DNA from 2 places in the Streptomyces sp. RLA012 genome. Region 1 is predicted to be linked to the other one. Evidence: riboswitches for the same ligand, from Rfam matches in the RefSeq annotation. Region 1 holds a riboswitch; the other holds the start of a gene.

Region 1 (6,834 bases):
TCCTGGTGCCGCTCGCGCCCGCCCCGCCCGGCATCGCCGCACACCGCCCGCACCGCGTCGCCGAACTCCTGCCGGTCCTCACCCACCGGCTCACCCCCGCCCCGCTGCTCAGCTCGCCCGCATAAGCGCTCGCCCAGGCACACACGCGCCGCTCGTTGCCCCGCCGCCGCTTCGCCGGCAGCGGGGCACGGTGCTGCCACGGTGCGTCCAGCCTCCGAGCGAGCCCCCGTCGAGCCTCTGAGCGAGCCCCCCGTCGAGCCCCCAGAGCCGGCCGCTCGTCGAACCCCGAACCGGGCCGCTCGTTCGGGCCCAGCAGCGCTCGTACGAGGGGAAACGCGCCCCCGGCTCCCCTCGGACTAGCCCCATCCGACCACCGCGAACCCCCCGAAGGGACCGTGCAGTTGGAATGAACCGTCCGCTCGGGTGATGCGTCTCCAACCTGTGAGGAGCGGTGCCGCGAAATCCCTGCGGATTGACGCCCGTAGGGCAACACTGGGTTCCAAACACACACCAACGGGGGGCGGCCATGAGTACTTCGAGCCGCGGGACAGACACCACAGCCATCACTCATCTCTCATCCCAGCGAAAGATCCCATCCATGTGCCAGCACCAGCCACCGTGTCCGACAGTCGAATCAGCCGACCGGGAGTCCGCCCGCCTCGTGGCGCACCACCCGGAGCAGGGATGGAGCCTGCTGTGCAACGGCGTGCTGCTCTTCGAGGACACCGGTGAGCTCCTGCCGGACGGCCAGATCATCGCCCCGCACCGCCCGCTGGGCAGCGAACACGTGATGACGGCCGCCTGAGCCGCACAACCGGGTGGCCGGACCAGCCGCCCAGACACACGAGGGGCCGGCCCGGAGACGTACTCTCCGAACCGGCCCCGACGCATGTCCGAGGGTGATCACTCCCCGTAGCCATCTACGTTCTGAGCGCTGATCAGTCCTCGTAGGCGTCCAGCGGCGGGCAGGAACAGACCAGGTTCCGGTCGCCGTACGCCTGGTCGATGCGCCGCACCGGCGGCCAGTACTTGTCCGCGGCCGAGACCCCGGCCGGGAACACGGCCTCCTCACGGGTGTACGCGTGCTCCCACTCCCCGCCGAGCGCGGCGGCGGTGTGCGGGGAGTTGCGCAGCGGGTTGTCGTCGGCCGCCCAGACACCCGAGCCGACCTTGTCGATCTCCGCACGGATGGCGATCATCGCCTCACAGAACCGGTCGAGTTCGATCAGGTCCTCGGACTCGGTCGGCTCGATCATCAGCGTGCCGGCCACCGGGAAGGACATCGTCGGCGCGTGGAAGCCGTAGTCGATCAGCCGCTTGGCGATGTCGTCGACGCTGACGCCGGTCGCCTTGGTCAGCGGGCGCAGATCGATGATGCACTCGTGCGCGACCAGTCCGCCCGGGCCGGTGTAGAGCACCGGGAAGTGCGGCTCCAGGCGCTTGGCGATGTAGTTGGCGGACAGCACCGCCACCTGCGTGGCCCGCTTGAGGCCCTCGCCGCCCATGAGACGGACGTACGCCCAAGAGATCGGCAGAATGCCCGCAGAGCCCCAGGGAGCGGCCGAGATCGGTCCCACACCGGTCTCGGGACCGGCCGCGGGCTGCAGCGGGTGGTTCGGCAGGTAGGGCGCCAGGTGCTCGCGCACACCGACCGGGCCGACACCGGGACCGCCACCGCCGTGCGGGATGCAGAACGTCTTGTGCAGGTTCAGGTGCGAGACGTCACCACCGAAGTGGCCCGGCTTGGCGAGCCCCACCAGCGCGTTGAGGTTGGCGCCGTCGACGTACACCTGCCCGCCCGCCTCGTGCACCTGCGCACAGATGTCGGCGACGTGCTCCTCGAACACACCGTGCGTCGAGGGGTACGTGATCATCAGCACCGCCAGCTCGTCGCGGTACTGCTCGATCTTGGCCCGCAGGTCCTCGACGTCGATCTCGCCGTCCTCGGCGGTCTTCACGACGACGACCTTCATCCCGGCCATCACGGCGCTCGCGGCGTTCGTGCCGTGCGCGGAGGACGGGATCAGACACACCGTGCGCTGCTCGTCGCCGTTGGCGCGGTGGTAGCCGCGTACGGCGAGCAGCCCGGCCAGCTCGCCCTGGGAGCCCGCGTTCGGCTGGAGTGACACCTTGTCGTACCCGGTGACCTCGGCGAGCCGCTCCTCCAGCTCCTGGATGAGGGTGAGATAGCCCTGCGCCTGCTCGGCGGGCACGAAGGGGTGCAGCTGGCCGAACTCGGGCCAGGTGACCGGCTCCATCTCGGTGGTCGCGTTGAGCTTCATGGTGCAGGAGCCCAGCGGGATCATGCCGCGGTCGAGCGCGTAGTCACGGTCGGACAGCCTGCGCAGGTAGCGCAGCATCGCGGTCTCGGAGCGGTACTGGTGGAAGACCGGGTGCGTGAGGTAGTCGTCGGTGCGCAGCAGCGCCGCGGGCAGCGTTTCCTCGGCGACGGCGTCCAGGGCCTCGATGTCACCGTCGACGCCGAAGGCGGTCCAGACGGCGCCCACCTGCTTGCGGGCGGTGGTCTCGTCGCAGGCGATCGACACATGGTCGGCGTCGACGAGGTGGAGGTTGACACCCTGGTTGCGCGCGCCGGCCACCATCTCGGCGGCCCGGCCCGGCACCCGCACGGTCAGCGTGTCGAAGTAGGCACCGTGCACGACCTCGACCCCGCCCGCCTTCAGGCCCTCGGCGAGGATCGTGGCGTACCGGTGCGTACGCCGCGCGATGGTCCGCAGGCCCTCGGGCCCGTGATAGACGGCGTACATGCCGGCCATCACCGCGAGCAGCACCTGAGCCGTACAGATGTTGCTGGTCGCCTTCTCGCGCCGGATGTGCTGCTCGCGTGTCTGCAGGGCGAGCCGGTACGCCTTGTGTCCGTCGGCGTCCACGGAGACGCCCACCAGCCGGCCGGGCAGGCTGCGCGCGAAGTTCTCACGCACCGCCATGTATCCGGCGTGCGGACCGCCGAAGCCCATCGGCACTCCGAAGCGCTGGGTCGTACCGACGGCGATGTCGGCGCCGAGCTCACCCGGCGAGATGAGCAACGTGAGGGCAAGCAGATCGGCGGCGACGGTGACGACCGCGCCGAGCTCGTGCGCCTGCTCGACGACGGGCTTCAGGTCGCGTACGGCACCGGAGGCGCCCGGGTACTGGATCAGCACGCCGTTGATCTCGCGCCCGGCGATCTCGGCCGGGATGCCCTCGCCCAGGTCGGCGACGACGACCTCGACACCGGTCGGCTCGGCGCGGGTCTCGATGACGGCGATGGTCTGCGGCAGGGCGTCCGCGTCGACCAGGAAGAGGCCCTTCTTGTTCTTACCCATGCGCCGGGACAGCGCCATCGCCTCGGCGGCCGCGGTGCCCTCGTCCAGCAGGGAGGCGCCGGAGGTCGGCAGTCCGGTCAGCTCGGCGACCACGGTCTGGAAGTTGAGCAGCGCTTCGAGCCGCCCCTGGGAGATCTCCGGCTGGTACGGCGTGTACGCGGTGTACCAGGCGGGGTTCTCCATGACGTTGCGCAGGATCACCGGCGGCGTGAACGTGCCGTAGTAGCCGAGGCCGATCATCGAGTCGAGCACCTGGTTGCGGTCCGCGAGGGAGCGCAGCTCGGCCAGTACCTCGGCCTCGGTGCGCGCGCCCGGCAGCTCCAGCGCCTCGGCGTTCTTGATGACGTCCGGCACCGCGGCGGCCGTCAGCTCGTCGAGCGAGCCGTACCCGACCTGCGCGAGCATCTTGGCCCGTGCCTCGGAGTCGGGCCCGATGTGGCGCTGTTCGAAGGGGATTCCCTGTTCGAGCACGGAGAGCGGAGTGCGGTGGGCGGTCATTGCGGAGGCCTCCTGGTCTGACGCGACCTTCGAGGGGCACCCCGGCGCGGGTACCCCGACGGCCTCCCCCTCTGTCATCTCAACCTGAGAGCTTCACCGGCCCGCCCGCTCGCTGCGACCCGGCTTTCACCGTCGGTGAGAGCGAGGGCCATCGACCCTCGCCCTGCTTTCCAGAGTGACCTCGTCCGTGCGGTACGTGAGCCTGAGAGATTCCGGGGAGGATTTGCTCCTTCGGCGCCTCCGATGGTGTCTTGGAGGACTCTCCCGCGCGGGGTCAGCAGCCGCCTGCCAGCCTACCAGCGAGGGCAACGCACGAGCTTTCGAGTGGCCACCTTCCTGAATGTGCTCTTTTGTAGTGCTTACGGATGAGTTGCCAGCGAATGGAGGGACCGTGCAGACCGACATCGATCCGCGCAACCTGATCGGCCGCAAGGCGCTCGACCGAAATGGCGCCAAGATCGGCACGATCGACGAGGTCTATCTCGACGACGCGACCGGCGTCCCGGAGTGGGCGGCCATACGCACCGGCCTGTTCAGCAGGGACGCCTTCGTGCCTCTGGAGCCCAGCGAAATCGTCGAAGGCACGCTGCACGTCCCCTTCGACCGAGCGCTGATCAAGGACGCCCCCGATTTCGGCGTGGGCCGCCATCTCTCCCCCGACCAGGAACTCCAGCTCTACCACCACTACGGCCTGGACGTAGCGCCCCCGCCGCCGCCCGCGGACCGGGACTTCGGCCGTCTGGCGGGCACGGACGAGGGTTGACCCGCCCCGAAAGGGGCGCGGGGAACCGCACGACCAGCCACAAACAACCCGCGGCGCCGAACCGACTTCACCCCTCACGGCGATCGCTGACCACCCCCACCACCAACGGCAACGGCTCCGCCAACTCCAACGCAACGTCATCCGTACGAAACGTCCGCACACGCCCGGGCTCGGAGTAGGGCGTCTCGAACCGCACGGTCACCCGCCCCAGCCCACTCCCCTGCACCCACCCGTGCCCGTACTCGACATGCCGCACGTCATGCCCGGCGGGCCACCGCCGCTCGGCGGGCGGCACCTGCTCGGCGCCCGGTTCCTCCTCGTCCGGATGATCCGGCACCGTCGACTCCTCCACGGCGGCCTCCGCCTCCGCGTGGGCCTCCGCCTGAGCTCTGGCCTGGGCGAACAGATCCTCCTGCGTGTAGTCGGCGAGCCCCGACACGCCGACCCCCAGCAGCCGTACGCCCCCGGTCGTGTCCACCGCCTCCAGAAGCCGGGCGGCGGCCTCCCCCACGACCGCCGGGTCGTCCGTGGGCCCCCGCAGCGTCTCGGACCGGGTCAGCGTCGAGAAGTCGTATCTGCGCACCTTCAGCACGATGGTCCGCCCGGACAACCCGGCATCCCGCAACCGCCGCACACACCGGCCGGCGAGCCGCTGCACCTCCAGGCCGACCCGCACCCGGTCGTGGATGTCCACGTCGTACGTGTCCTCCACCGACACGGACTTCGTCTCCCGCTCGGCGACCACGGGCCGCTCGTCCTGCGCCAGCGCCATCGCGTACAGCGCGTGCCCGTGAGCCTTCCCCAGCAGCCGTACGAGCTCGTCCTCGCCCGCCTCGGCGATCTCGTCGACCGTGGTGATCCCGGCCCGGCGCAGATGGTCCCCGGTCGCGGGCCCCACACCCGGAAGCGTCCGCACCGACATCGGCCCCAGCAGCGCGCGCTCCGTCCCCGGGTCGATCACCACAAGACCGTCGGGCTTGGCCTGCTCCGAGGCGATCTTGGCGAGCATCTTGGAGGCGGCGAGCCCCACCGATCCCGTCAGCCCCGTGACGGCCCGGATGTCCGCGCGCAGCTTCGCCCCCGCCAACCGCGCGGAAGCATCGTCCCAGGCCGCTTCGCCGGCCTCCAGATCGACGAACGCCTCGTCCAGGCTCAGGGGCTCCACCAGCGGCGACAGCGCCCGCAGCAGCCCCATCACCTGCTCGCTGATCTCCCGGTAGAGACCGAAGCGCGGCACGAGATACGCGGCGTTCGGCGCCAGCCGGCGCGCCTGGGCCATGGGCATCGCCGAGTGCACCCCGAAGACACGCGCCTCGTACGAGGCGGTGGCGACGACTCCGCGCGGTCCGAGCCCGCCCACGACGACGGCTTTCCCGCGCAGGCTCGGCTTGGCCGCCTGCTCCGCCGAGGCGAAGAAGGCATCCATGTCGAGATGCAGGATCGTTGGCGCGGTTCTCACATCTCCGATGCTGCCCTACGCCACTGACAATGCCTCTGCGGGCCTCAGACGGCCCGGTTGCGCCGGCGCGCCAACTCGTCCGCCGGATTGTGCCCGAGGAGCGTCTCTCCCGTGTCCACGCGCTCCCCGTGCAGCTGCGAGAGTGCGTTCTCGACGTCCCGCCACACCACGCCCACGGCGATCCCGAAGACGCCCTGCCCGCCCTGCAACAGGGCGTGCACCTCGTCGGGCGAGGAGCACTCGTACACGGTCGCGCCGTCGCTCATCAGCGTCATGCGCTCCAGATCCCGGAAGCCGCGCTCCCTGAGGTGCTGAACCGTGGTGCGGATGTTCTGCAGGGACACTCCCGTGTCGAGGAACCGCTTCACGATCTTCAGAACGACGACGTCCCGGAAGCTGTAGAGCCGCTGCGTCCCCGACCCGTAGGCGGGCCGCACGCTGGGCTCGACCAGACCGGTTCTGGCCCAGTAGTCGAGCTGCCGGTACGTGATACCCGCGGCGGCGCACGCCGTGGGTCCGCGGTAGCCGACCTCCTCGACGACCGCCCCTCCCTCTTCGGGCTCACCAGTCACCGCTGTCGGCCGCTGCGGAACGTGACCGGCCGCGCTGCCGTGAAGCGGGTACGGGCCACCCTCCCCCAGACTGCGTCCGGGGGCACCCCCAGCCGTACCGTCGCCGCTGCTTCTCACGCCGACCTCCGTCCTTGACCTGCCTCCTCGACGGTAGGCAGTCACCAGGGGCGCGTCAACGATCGCCACACTCGGCACGCCGAGTGATAATCACCCTAG
Region 2 (6,834 bases), 5.9 Mb from region 1:
CGTCTGCGCACGCACGATGCGTGCCATGTACGGCCAGTTGAAGAATCCGATCACGAAGATGAGTACGGCGATCCGCAGCGGAAGTCCGGTCAGTCCGAACGCTCCGTCCTGCAGCGAGGCGGAGATCGAGATCGCGAAGAGCAGCAGCGGGAAGGCCAGGAAGGTGTCCATCGCGCGGCTGATGATCGTGTCGATCCAGCCGCCGTAGAAGCCCGCGACCACCCCGAACACTACGCCGAGCACGACGGACAGCAGCGTGGCGCCACCGGCGACCAGCAGGGAGACCCAGGAGCCCTCGATGATGCGGGTCATGACGTCACGCCCGAACTGCGGGTCGACGCCCAGCGGGTGGTCCCAGCTGATGCCGCCCCAGCTCCCCTTGGGGGACAGCAGGGCGGGGTCGATGAGGTCCTGGTGGAACTCGTTGGGGTCCAGACCGAAGATCGCCTCGATGGGCTTCGCCAGCACCGCCATCAGAATCAGCAGAATGACGACGATTCCGCCCGCCACGGCCACCTTGTCCCGCTTGAAACGGAGCCAGGCGATCTGTCCGAGGGAACGACCTTGGATCTGGCTCTGTTTGGCCCCGGCGAGGACTGCCTCCGGCTGCGCCTCGGCAGCCGCCCCGGTGGTCTCGATCGGTGCGGTCACAGTGCCCTGACCCTTCTCGCCGGTGGTCACCGGCCTCTGCATGCCGCGGTCCACGGCTTGCCTCGCCTACAACGTGCGCAGTCGCCGCAGATGATGCGGCGCCGCTGCGCTCTTGAACTACGACTTGATCTATGACTTGAGCTACGACTGTCTCGCTCACAGGATCGATGACCCCACGTCTGACACGGGAGTCTTCAGCGACTCCACGATCACGTGCCAGAGCTGACGGAGAAAGTATGCGTAACCGTGATGCTGTCAGGAGGATTCCGTTATCCGAACAGTGGGTAACGGGGGTCGGACAGTGGACAGTTGGGGTTGAAAGGGCCACAGGGCCCCCTTTCGCCGCTTGTCACCCCACAAGCGGACATCTGACCCTTACGCTTCCTTGCGCGCAGGTCAGCACGGTCGGGCACGTGAAGAACGAGGAGGCCGAACGAGTATGTCTTCAGTATGAGCGAGGCTGCGGGTACCCGTAGCCACCCGCCATCGGCGCCTGCGCCGGAGCGGCCGCGTGCGCCTCCCGGTCGTAGAACGGCCGGGCGTTGGCGCGCAGCCACATCGCCACCGGGTCGTACTCGTCGGACATCGCGACGGTCGACACGGGCAGCCCGTCCGGCACCGCGCCGATCGACTGCTGCATCATCGCCCGTACCGAGTCCACGGCGGGCGGCGAGGTGTCGTAGACATCGAGACCGATGGCCAGATAGGGCGCCCCGAGCGCGGGCTGCACCCACGCGCGGCGCAGCGAGCGCACGGCGGGCGTGCGGTGCGCGTTCTGCGTGAGCAGGGCGTAGAACTGCGGGATCTCGATGCCCGGTTCGGAGAGCCGCACCGGACCCGCGGGCTGGCGTTCCAGGCCCGCGGCGATTCTGCGCAGATCCAGCCACGGGATGCCGACCCCGCCGCCGGGGGCATGCGGATTCAGCCAGAGTCCGAAGTGGTCGGGGTAGAGGGTGCGGGCCACATCCAGACCGTCGACGACCTCGTACGACCGGTTCCAGCCGCTGGCCGAGAGTTCCTGGGCGGAGGTGACGCACGGCGCGTAGCCGAAGCCGTCCACCTCCATGTTCCCGTACTGCGCGTCCGGCGAGCCGGCCTGGCCGTGCCAGAGCAGCATCCAGACCTGGCCGGACGACGGGGTCGCGAGCGCGCGAAGGAGCGCCTCGTAGGCGTCGTAACGCCCGGGCGTCACCTGGCGCAGCATGTGCTCGACCTGCCCGGCCGCGGCCGTGCCCGACGCGCTCACCCTCAACCGCCCCTTCGCGAAGAAATCATGACGAAATCACGACGAAATCACGCAATACGCCGACGGCGCTCGTGACGAACGTGAGTCGACACTTCGACAACACCTCGACCGAACCCCGACCGAGCCATGAAACCAGCTTAAGCGGCGAACCTGACAGCGACTTGACGCACGGCGCGGGAGGTCTGTGCCGCGTCAGTACCCCTGCTGGTAGAACGGGCGCACATTCGCCCGCATCCAGTCCCCCACCGGATCCTGTGCGACATCGAGGAACACCATGTTCACGGGCCGCTCCACCGGCACCCGGCCGAGCGCCCGGCCGAGCGCGTCCAGCGGGAGCGTACGGGCGTCGCCCTCCCATCCGGACAGTTCGACCCCGATGAACATCAGCGCCTCGCCGCCCTCGACGCTGGCCAGGCAGCGGCGCGCGGTCAGCACCACACCGGCCGCCGCGAACTCGGCCGAGGCCGCGGCCAGGAAGTCCACCGGGTCGTCCTGCCAGTCGGGCTCGAAGAGCCGCACCCGGCCGCCGCTCGCGATCCCGTCCAGCGGGGTGCGCCCGGCCCGGCACAGCTCGGCGACCGCGGGTGGCGGCAGCGGCACACCGACCACGCCGTCCGGGTTGATCGCGATGCCGAGCTGCGGGGGCAGGCCGCGGGCGAACTCGACGGCGGGCGCGATCGTGTACGACAGGTGGCCGCCGACGACCTGGCGGAACTGCTCCTCGGAGCTGAAGACCGGCACATACGCCTGGCCCTCGATCTCCAGCGTGGGCAGGTCGAGGGAGTCCGCGTGCGGTCCGCCGCCGTTGGGCAGCGGCACCCAGACGAAGCTGCGGCTGAGAACCTCGACGATGCGGCCGCCGGCCGAGGGCACTCCGAGGGACGCGGAGAGCACCTCTTCCAGTTCGTTGCCCGGCCAGCCGCCGTGCGGGTGGGCGTGCGGGTGCGCCGGTGCCGGGGAGTCCGGGAAAGCCTGGAATTCGGGGAAGTCCATCTGTCTACCTGTCTACCGCCTGCTGTGAACCACTGTTCTGGTGTTCTGGCTGGAAAGATTAGTGGGCTCGTAGGACTTCCAGGACTCCTTGACTCCTCGACTCCTCAGTCGCCGAAGTCGATCCGGCGCAGTACGTCCGCCGCGTCCCGGTCCAGGAGCACCGCCGAGCCGCAGCCCTCCGGCAGATCGCCCCGCTCGACGGAGCGCAGCAGCCGGGCGACCGCGCCCCGGTGGCGCGCGAACGCGTACCGCGAGACGCCCCGGCCGCGCTCGCGCTGGCCCTCCAGCGCCGTGCCCGGCGTGACGTCGAGCAGCAGCAGCTGCAGGGTGCCGCCCCGGCGGCGGGCCTCGCGGGCCAGCCAGCGGCGCACCCAGGCCTGCGTACCGCAGTCGTGCACGACGACGCCGGCGCCGGAGCGCAGCGCTCCGCGCAGGCCCACGTAGTGCGCGAGGCGGACGAAGGGGCGGTAGACCGCGTACGGCAGCCGGCGGGAGAGCCGGCCGTCCCAGCGGTCGCGGGTGTCCTGGGAGTCGATGCGGGCGCCCGTGACGGCCCGGCGCATCAGGGTCGACTTTCCGCTGCCGGGCAGCCCGGTGACCACGACGACGTCCGCGGCCCCGAAGTACAGACCGTGCGGGCTGCGTCCCGCGCGCTGCCTGAGGTCGCGGACGAAGGCCGCCGGGAGCGGTCCGCACGCTTCCCGGGCCCGGGCCGGGGCGCCGGGCTGTTCGGGCAGCGCGACGCCCGAGGTCGTCGCGTACGCCGTGGTCCTGTTCACCGTGATCGTCCTCCCCTTGGGGTGTGGAGTCTCATCCCCGTCGAGTGTAAAGAGAAGGTAATGCGCGGTGTCTCTCATTTCCGTACGCGGACTGCCACAGGCCGGTTACAGATGCGGACTGCCGTGATCGGACGGCGCGTGCGATGATGTGCCCGCCAAACTGCATACCGGCCGCTTGAATCCGCGCGGGAGAGTTCCGGGGACCCACGGGTACCCGGACGCCGAAGGAGCAAGTCCCTCCCTTGAATCTCTCAGGCCCCGTTACCGCGCGGGCGAGGCACATCTGAAAAGCGGGCCGCCGTCCGGCGGCTCCACCCAAGGTGCAAGTCAGGACCACCGTTCGCGGGGTCGTGATGAACCTCTCAGGTTCCGATGACAGATGGGGAGGAACGACCTCGCCGTCATGCCTTGGGAGCCCCACCGATGAGCAGTAACGCACCCCGTCTCACCGCGCTCGATGCCCTGCATCGCTCGCTCGGCGCGACGATGACCGACTTCGCGGGCTGGGACATGCCCCTGCGGTACGGCTCCGAGCGTGACGAGCACCTCGCCGTCCGCACGAAGGCCGGTCTCTTCGACCTCTCGCACATGGGCGAGATCACCGTCACCGGCCCGCGGGCGGCCGCGCTCCTGAACCACGCGCTCGTCGGCGACATCGCCTCCGTCGGCGTCGGCCGTGCCCGCTACACCATGATCTGCCGGAAGGACGGCGGCATCCTCGACGACCTGATCGTCTACCGGCTGGCCGAAACCGAGTACATGGTCGTCGCCAACGCCTCCAACGCCCAGGTGGTGCTGGACGCGCTGACCGAGCGCGCCGCCGGTTTCGACGCCCTCGTGCGCGACGACCGCGACGCGTACGCGCTGATCGCCGTCCAGGGCCCCGAGTCCCCCGGCATCCTCAAGTCCCTGACCGACGCCGACCTGGACGGGCTGAAGTACTACGCGGGTCTGCCGGGCACCGTCGCGGGCGTCCCGGCGCTGATCGCCCGCACGGGCTACACCGGCGAGGACGGCTTCGAACTGTTCGTGGCCCCGTCCGACGCCGAGAAGCTGTGGCAGGCGCTGACCGAGGCGGGCGCGCCCGTCGGTCTCGTCCCCTGCGGTCTGTCCTGCCGCGACACGCTGCGCCTGGAGGCGGGCATGCCGCTGTACGGGCACGAGCTGAGCACCACGCTCACCCCCTTCGACGCGGGGCTCGGGCGGGTCGTGAAGTTCGCCAAGGAAGGGGACTTCGTGGGGCGTGCCGCTCTCCAGGAGGCCGCCTCCCGAGCCCAGGAGAACCCGCCGCGGGTGCTGGTCGGCCTGATCGCCGAGGGCCGTCGGGTACCGCGTGCCGGGTACGCCGTCGTCGCCGGCGGCGAGGTGATCGGCGAGGTCACCTCCGGCGCGCCCTCCCCCACGCTGGGCAGGCCGATCGCGATGGCGTACGTCGACGCCGCGCACGCCGCACCGGGCACGAGCGGGGTCGGCGTGGACATCCGGGGCAGCCACGAGCCGTACGAGGTCGTGGCGCTGCCGTTCTACAAGCGCGAGAAGTAGCTCCGGGCCCGAAAGAGCTCGGCGGTCCAGCGCGCCCACGTGACGCCACGCCCCGGGTGACGTCTCGTATCCCAGGACCACCCGTCCATCTCCTCCACCTCCTTCATCTCCTCCACCTCCTTCATCCCGTTCATCTCCTTCATCCCGTTCATCAGCACTCCCCCGCGTACAGGAGAATTCAGGCCATGAGCAACCCCCAGCAGCTGCGCTACAGCAAGGAGCACGAGTGGCTGTCGGTCGCCGAGGACGGCGTCTCGACGGTCGGCATCACCGAGTTCGCGGCCAACGCGCTCGGCGATGTCGTCTACGCCCAGCTTCCGGAGGTCGGTGCCACGGTGACCGCGGGCGATTCCTGCGGCGAACTGGAGTCGACCAAGTCCGTCAGCGACCTGTACGCACCGGTCACCGGTGAGGTCGTGGAGACCAACCAGGACGTCGTGGACGACCCGTCGCTGGTGAACTCCGCCCCCTTCGAGGGCGGCTGGCTGTTCAAGGTACGCGTCACGGACGAGCCGGCCGACCTGCTCTCCGCGGACGAGTACACCGAGTTCTCCGGCTCCTAAGGACTTCCGACCGATGTCGCTTCTGAACACACCCCTGCACGAGCTGGACCCGGACGTCGCCGCCGCCGTCGACGCCGAGCTGCACCGCCAGCAGTCCACCCTGGAGATGATCGCCTCGGAGAACTTCGCTCCGGTCGCGGTCATGGAGGCCCAGGGCTCGGTCCTGACCAACAAGTACGCCGAGGGCTACCCCGGCCGCCGCTACTACGGCGGCTGCGAGCACGTCGACGTGGTCGAGCAGATCGCCATCGACCGCGTCAAGGCGCTCTTCGGCGCCGAGCACGCGAACGTGCAGCCCCACTCGGGCGCCCAGGCCAACGCGGCGGCGATGTTCGCGCTGCTGCAGCCCGGCGACACGATCATGGGTCTGAACCTCGCGCACGGCGGGCACCTGACCCACGGCATGAAGATCAACTTCTCGGGCAAGCTCTACAACGTGGTCGCGTACCACGTGAGCGACGAGACCGGTCAGGTCGACATGAACGAGGTCGAGCGCCTCGCCAAGGAGTCCCGGCCGAAGCTGATCGTGGCGGGCTGGTCGGCGTACCCGCGTCAGCTGGACTTCGCCGCGTTCCGCCGGATCGCGGACGAGGTCGGCGCCTACCTGATGGTCGACATGGCGCACTTCGCGGGCCTCGTGGCCGCGGGTCTGCACCCGAACCCGGTCCCGCACGCCCACGTGGTCACCACCACGACCCACAAGACGCTGGGCGGCCCGCGCGGTGGCGTGATCCTTTCCACCGCCGAACTGGCCAAGAAGATCAACTCCGCGGTCTTCCCGGGCCAGCAGGGCGGTCCCCTGGAGCACGTGATCGCCGCCAAGGCCGTCTCCTTCAAGGTCGCCGCCTCGGACGACTTCAAGGAGCGCCAGCAGCGCACGCTGGACGGCGCGCGGATCCTGGCCGAGCGCCTGGTCCAGGACGACGTCAAGGCCGTAGGGGTGGACGTCCTCTCCGGCGGCACGGACGTGCACCTCGTCCTGGTCGATCTGCGCGACTCCGAGCTGGACGGGCAGCAGGCCGAGGACCGCCTGCACGAGGTCGGCATCACCGTCAACCGC

What was found. A riboswitch is a leader RNA that binds a small molecule or an ion and turns the genes downstream of it on or off. The one in region 1 is predicted to bind glycine.
Region 2: it holds a riboswitch for glycine, as region 1 does, so the genes downstream of both, gcvT (glycine cleavage system aminomethyltransferase GcvT) here and gcvP (aminomethyl-transferring glycine dehydrogenase) in region 1, are expected to answer to the same signal.

What each region holds. Positions count from the first base shown of each region.
Region 1 covers NZ_JBWDPA010000002.1:9,446,914-9,453,747, reverse strand. Annotated here, with positions in the region: gene RV986_RS42985 (hypothetical protein) at 1-125, shown strand, start outside; gene RV986_RS42980 (DUF5999 family protein) at 599-805, shown strand; gene gcvP (aminomethyl-transferring glycine dehydrogenase) at 939-3,824, opposite strand; glycine riboswitch at 4,005-4,101, opposite strand; gene RV986_RS42970 (PRC-barrel domain-containing protein) at 4,216-4,587, shown strand; partial or broken gene RV986_RS42965 (DNA polymerase IV) at 4,509-6,046, opposite strand; gene RV986_RS42960 (MerR family transcriptional regulator) at 6,091-6,735, opposite strand.
Region 2 covers NZ_JBWDPA010000002.1:3,576,792-3,583,625, forward strand. Annotated here, with positions in the region: gene RV986_RS16155 (ABC transporter permease) at 1-651, opposite strand, end outside; gene RV986_RS16160 (enhanced serine sensitivity protein SseB C-terminal domain-containing protein) at 1,097-1,897, opposite strand; gene RV986_RS16165 (enhanced serine sensitivity protein SseB) at 2,090-2,890, opposite strand; gene RV986_RS16170 (AAA family ATPase) at 2,995-3,675, opposite strand; glycine riboswitch at 3,846-3,946, shown strand; glycine riboswitch at 3,947-4,058, shown strand; gene gcvT (glycine cleavage system aminomethyltransferase GcvT) at 4,093-5,211, shown strand; gene RV986_RS16180 (hypothetical protein) at 5,193-5,363, opposite strand; gene gcvH (glycine cleavage system protein GcvH) at 5,397-5,774, shown strand; gene glyA (serine hydroxymethyltransferase) at 5,788-6,834, shown strand, end outside.